One region of the Paenibacillus segetis genome, then DNA from elsewhere that is predicted to be linked to it. Evidence: riboswitches for the same ligand, from Rfam matches in the RefSeq annotation. Region 1 holds a riboswitch; the other holds the start of a gene.

Region 1 (3,320 bases):
AAAGTTCATTCCATAAATACCTGTAATCAAAGTAAGTGGAATAAATATGGTCGTGATCGCAGTAAAAACACGCATGATTTCATTCGCACGATTGGCGATGGCTGACTGATAGGCTTCACGTAAGTTGCCCATCAATTCGCGGAAAGTATCAAAGTTTTCAGATATTTTTACAGCATTCTCATAAATATCGCTGAAATACTTTTGCAGTTGGTCGTCGATCAGACGTAGATCTTTTTTATTTAAAATATTTATAACTTCTTTTTGTGGGCCAAGCATTTTTTTGAGCCAAAGAATCTCGCTTCGCAGACCGATAATTTCACTCAGATGAGAGCGTTTGGTATGCATGAGGATATCTTCTTCCAGTTTCTCGATTTTGTACTCAATCCGGTCGCCTACTGTAAAGTAATTATCAACTACAAGGTCGATGAGCAGATAGAGGAAACGGTCAGGTTCGCTTACTTCTTGATCCCATAGGATAGGCTTCACTGCCCGCAGCTCGTTAATCTTTTGTTTCGTTACAGTGATGATGTAATGACGACCTAGGAAAAGGCTCAGCGCACGCAGAAAAATTTCTTCGTCATCATATCGAATGCTATTTACAACAATAAAATAATGATTATCATAAGTTTCAATTTTCGGACGCTGTTCTTCTTCTGTAAGACAGTCCTCCACTGCTAAATCATGCAACGAGAAAAGAGGCTGCAGCAGTGCAAGATCCTCTACATCTGCATCAATCCAGTAAAAGCCTTCTTCTGGAGCAACAGTCGTAGTTTCTACGTCTTCGACAGTCGTGAATACGCCAGCTTGTACGTGACGAATTTTCATATGATTTCCTCCCTTACCCCGAGAGTTTGATCGGGGATGCTCTTGATTAGAGCAAGGGAAAGAACACAGCAGTACGGGAACACCAAAATAGGGTGTTACCTATGTAGTAACCGTAAAATGAAAGAGCCCCAATCTTTCCACGAGTGCCCTGCTGAATTCTTTCCTATGCGATTGTCGTATTGGGGCAGTTCTCCTCTGCGGACTCGGGTCGCCTTCCATTTCTTGGTTCACCTCTTTACCTTAACATTTTCAAACACTTGTCTAGTATAACGCCGCTGTATGAAATGTTACAACCCTTTAAATATCTTAATTTTATTCCCCAGTATATGGTTGGCTATCGGCAGAGGTGCCCCAAATTTTTGGATATGAGTTCTTGACGTAAGTAGGCCTTATACATTAAAGTGAATTCAGGGAACGCATTGTGATATTTATCCCTGAATCATGAATTAAATATAGCGAAATCTTATCAAGAGCAGGTGGAGGGACTAGCCCGATGACACCCGGCAACCGGCGATTTATCGCACGGTGCTAATTCTTGCAGAACCAGACCAGTAGTAATTACAAAGACATGGTTGGTGGTTTCTGAGAGATGAGAGAGGCGCATTCACGAAAATAGATGACGACCTTTCTCTAATGTGAGATAGGTCTCTTTTTGTTATCGCGATACTCTCTGGTAGAAAAACAAATTTCATTTACTGTAAAAAAGGAGCGAAGAATTATGCCGATTAAAATCCCTGATCATTTACCCGCCAAAGAAGTGCTTGAAAATGAGAATATTTTTGTAATGGATGAGAGTCGGGCTTATCGTCAGGACATTCGACCTTTGCGGATTGCTATTCTGAATCTGATGCCGACAAAGGAAACGACAGAGTCTCAAATTTTACGGTTACTCGGAAATACGCCACTTCAAGTAGAGATTGTGTTGCTTCATCCTCGTTCACACACATCGAGGAATACATCTGCAGAACATCTGGAGATGTTCTATAAAACGTTCGATGAGATTAAGAATCGTCGTTTTGACGGGATGATTGTAACGGGTGCTCCTGTTGAACAAATGGAATTTGAAGAAGTGAACTATTGGGAAGAGCTACAAGAAATTTTTGAATGGAGCAAAACTCACGTCACCTCAACATTACACATTTGTTGGGCTGCTCAAGCAGGCTTATATCATCACTTTGGTGTACAAAAAACTTACCTTGAGAAAAAATGTTTCGGCGTGTTTTCACATCGTATTAACATTCCTAATGTTAAATTGCTATTCGGATTTGATGAGGGTTTTCATGTTCCACATTCCCGTCATACGGATGTTGAACGCGCAGATATCGAGGCTAACCCTGAACTGCATATTTTGGCTGAGTCACCGGAAGCAGGTATCTATCTCGTAGCAACCCGTGATGGTAAGCAGATTTTCGTAACGGGTCATTCGGAATATGATCCTTGGTCACTGAAGTGGGAATATGATCGGGATATCGCCAAGGGACTTGAAATTGAATTGCCTGTTAATTACTATCCAAATAACGATCCTTCACTTGATCCGCCTTCAACATGGCGAGCACATGCTAACTTATTATTTTCCAATTGGCTCAATTACTATGTGTATCAGGAAACACCTTATGATATAGACCAGCAAACGGAGTTTGTTTATCAAATTTAATGTGGAGGGATAACTGGTGGCGGACAAAACATTGCGTATTGAAAGTAAGCTTGCACAAATTGGCTCTATAGAGGAACCGGTGACAGGAGCTGTCAATTATCCTATTTATCAGGCGACCGCTTTTCGACACCCTAGATTAGGGCAAAGTACAGGATTTGATTATGCACGAACAAAGAGCCCGACTCGTAAGGTGTTGGAAGATGCGGCAGCGGTGTTAGAAGCCGGTGATGCTGGTTTTGCCTGTAGCTCTGGGATGGCAGCACTGCAAACCGTGTTTACCTTGTTCTCACAAGGTGATCATCTCATTGTATCGCTCGATTTGTATGGTGGGACATATCGTCTACTTGAGCAGATTTTGTCTAAGTACGGTGTAACGGCTTCTTATGTTGATACGAACGATTTAGATGCGCTTGAAAGTGTGCGTAAACCCAACACCAAAGCAGTGTTTATTGAAACACCAACGAACCCTCTTATGATGGTGACCGATATTGAAGCAGTAACTAGCTGGGCACATGTACATGACATTATTACAATCGTAGATAATACGTTACTAACTCCATTCTTCCAGCGTCCACTGGAACTTGGAGCGGATATTGTCGTTCATAGTGCAACGAAGTATTTAGGTGGGCATAATGATGTACTTGCCGGACTGATCGTGACAAAAGATGAGAAACTATCCAAAGAAATTGGCTTTCTACATAATTCCATTGGTGCAGTTCTCAGCCCTACCGACTCTTATCAGCTCATGCGAGGAATGAAGACATTAGCGCTGCGGATGGAGCGTCATGAAAGTAATGCACTGGCAATGGCAAAATATTTAGAGAAGCATCCGCAAATCGCA
Region 2 (3,320 bases), on a different contig from region 1:
TACACCCAGCGGTAAACCGATCAGAAACGTGAAGAATGTAGCGTATCCCATCATGAGCAAAGTATCGACCGAAGCACTGCCGATTTCTGACCAATTTACTTTAGAGAAATCTAATCCTCCCATTATCCAATCACCTCCACATCAAGATCGCGTTCCCGAAGCAGTGCAAGGGTTCGGTCAACATCACTTGCGTCACCTTCAAAAGAAACGGTAAGCTGTCCATAAGGTACTTCCTTAATCGTAGAGATTGTTCCATGCAGAATCGCGAAGTTAACATTGGTCTGACGCACTACTTGAGATAGGACTGATTCATACGTTTTAGCACCAAGGAATGTAATTCTAACAAGCCTAGCCCACTGTGGATGCTGCACGGAGTTCGCTAATTTCAATCCAGCCTCAGCAAACGAGTCATGATTGATAAACTCGCGCGTTACTTGGTGCTTCGGCTTAAGGAATACTTGACTCACTGGGCCTTGTTCCACGATATTTCCCTGATGAATAACGGCTACCCGATCACAGATGGTCTGAATGACGTTCATCTCATGTGTGATGAGTAGAATCGTTAAGTTAAACTTTCTGTTAATATCCAGGAGTAGCTTCAAGATCGAATCCGTCGTCTGGGGATCAAGTGCTGATGTCGCTTCATCGCATAGTAACACATCCGGATCGCTAGCGAGCGCTCTAGCAATACCAACCCTCTGCTTTTGTCCTCCAGATAATTGAGCCGGGTACTTATTCCGATGCTCTTCAAGCCCTACTAGGGCCAGGAGCTCATTAACCTTCTTAGCGATCTCAGCCTTCGGTGTTCCGATCAACGTAAGTGGAAAAGCGATGTTGTTATATACCGTGGCAGAGGACAGCAGGTTAAAATGCTGAAAGATCATGCCAATTTTGCTACGCTGACGCTGAAGCTCTCGTTTTCTTAGGCTTGTCAGCTCGGTGCCACCCACCCAAACTTCACCAGTAGTAGGCCGTTCGAGTAAATTAATACAACGGATTAGCGTACTTTTTCCGGCACCGGAATGACCGATGACGCCAAAGATCTCACCTTTTCCTACAGTCAGATTAACACCGGACAAAGCCGTTGTAGCTTTTTGTTTGCTTCCATATGTTTTGGTCAGCTGTTTAAGTTCAATCATGCGGATAACCCCCTTTATAAATTAATGTGTTTCTTCCTTCTTAAGGAGATTCCATCAGGCCTTTTCCTAAAAAAACAAAAGAGCCCCTTTGCAGAATCAAGGGCTCTCTTTACGTAAAGACAATGCCTTCTCATCTGCCAAAATCATGACCACATCAGGTACATGATTTTGAAGGAATTAGCACCATGTCATTTGATCAATAAGCGATAACTTAGATCACTATTAAACAAATCGGTTGCTGGGCTTCATCGGGCCTTTCCCTCCGCCACTCTCGATAAGAAATATGAAGTTATATGAAATCATCGGATGTAATATTTCAGAAACTATTTTAGAGTATAGATACTTTCCTCTGTTTTGTCAAAGAAAAACATTTCCACAAGGATATGACCTTCACCGTTGCCATCTTTTAACTATATATTCGAAGGCTGTATACAAAGTTTTACACACCATTTGATACCCTTGATCCAAATCCTGCAGATGCCCATCGAGATCCTCAAGCTCAATCTTGCCGTATAGTGCCTGATGGCGCTGCCACAGATCATCCTTCAACTCCGAGTTCATATAATGAATTTCTGTATTACGGCGTCCGCGAAGCACATTCAGCGTTTCCTTGTACTGTTCTTTGATCGAAAACAACTTGTCTCCCAGCTCGATATGCACCTTCAGATAATGGAATTGACGGAGTACCGTGAAATAAGAATAATGAGTTTTGACTTTGGACGTATTCAGATCATACATTTCATTGAGAATCGTACCGAGTTTATCTAGAATAGAAAAAACGCGAATAAAGCCGTCTTTGTAGAAAAATACATATCGCGCATAATCACCTTTCTCAGCAGCATCCATATCTTCAACATAATCCTTCACAACCTTCTTACGAAAAAAAGTTGCTGCAAAAAGACACTGCTCCAGTTCATCGAGCGAGGAAATCAACCCATGCGTCCACACTTCAAGCTTCCGGTAATCATGACTTGGATCTTGATGGCGTTCCATTTCTTTCTGTAATAGCTTGACGCCCTGTACCATGATGTCCATTGTATCCGCAAGCAAGCCTTCATTTTGTCTTGGTGGTTCACCAAGTAAACTACGCAACATAACTTTTCCTCACTTCCTAAATTCAGCACTGGATATCCCTTTTTTTGGGATACATCAATATCAATCGACGACTTCTGAGAATCATTTATGCGAAATAGGTTTTCCAACGTTGATCCACTAAAGAAACAACTTCCTCACTTGGGAATAATTCATCTTGGTAACCCGGCTTCATACGGGCATCAATGATCAGCGGCAGACTATATGCCAAATGATGCTGATTAATCTCCGCTACGGAGTAGATATCATCAGTCGGATTAAACCTCGTAAATACAGTCCAGAGGAGGGCCATTTGATCATTAGCTACGATCTCTGCATGGTCAACCAGTATAACTAGTGGCCATTTGGTTCCACGCTCCTTCAAAGTAGTAAGCAGACGCTGCGGAAGCATAGGCTCATTCTCATAAGAGGCACCTGATACAACAAGACAACCATCATGGAATACTTTTATTTGATCCACTTCTGGAATATCTCCCTCATCGTATACCTTCGGAAGTGCTCTGATGGGTTCACCTACTCCAACCAGAATTGCCTTACTACCGAGCTTCTGTTCACGTCCCGTGTAGTCCAGTATATCATTCGACATATTGCTGAATATATACAAATCCGTACATGGATTAAAACGCTCTAATACTGTGGCTAACAACAGCTTAAAGTCTGATAGAACGATCATTTTGTCCGTCAACATCAGAAATTTTGTTAGCGACAGTTCCCTTTGTCCTAAGATTTGAAATCCGGAAATCAATGCCTCTCGTGAATAACTCTCCCGCACAACGGCTGAGGTTAACGTTTGAAATCCACATTCTGCATAGGTCCAGAGTGAACGGACCCTTGGCATTAAGATCGGAAAGGCAGGAGAGAGTAACTTTTGCAAAAATTGCCCTAAATAATAATCTTCCTGATACGGCTTGCCCATAACGGTTGCAGGGTAAATCGCATTTTTCCTATGCCACATATGATTCACGTGAAGTACCGGAAACTCCTGTTTCAGAGAATAATACCCACGGCTGTTCCCGAAGGGGCCCTCAAGACGTCGCTCATGCGGGGGAACTAGTCCTGTTATCGCGAACTCTAATTCTGCCGGAATTT

Evidence for each region. A riboswitch is a leader RNA that binds a small molecule or an ion and turns the genes downstream of it on or off. The one in region 1 is predicted to bind S-adenosylmethionine.
Region 2: it holds a riboswitch for S-adenosylmethionine, as region 1 does, so the genes downstream of both, IEW05_RS20230 (methionine ABC transporter ATP-binding protein) here and metA (homoserine O-acetyltransferase MetA) in region 1, are expected to answer to the same signal.

The regions. Positions count from the first base shown of each region.
Region 1 covers NZ_BMFT01000001.1:855,622-858,941, forward strand. Annotated here, with positions in the region: gene corA (magnesium/cobalt transporter CorA) at 1-825, opposite strand, end outside; SAM riboswitch class I at 1,286-1,421, shown strand; gene metA (homoserine O-acetyltransferase MetA) at 1,544-2,479, shown strand; gene IEW05_RS03715 (PLP-dependent transferase) at 2,496-3,320, shown strand, end outside.
Region 2 covers NZ_BMFT01000003.1:210,054-213,373, forward strand. Annotated here, with positions in the region: gene IEW05_RS20225 (methionine ABC transporter permease) at 1-123, opposite strand, end outside; gene IEW05_RS20230 (methionine ABC transporter ATP-binding protein) at 123-1,139, opposite strand; SAM riboswitch class I at 1,267-1,420, opposite strand; gene IEW05_RS20235 (Cthe_2314 family HEPN domain-containing protein) at 1,530-2,234, opposite strand; gene IEW05_RS20240 (UbiD family decarboxylase) at 2,320-3,320, opposite strand, start outside.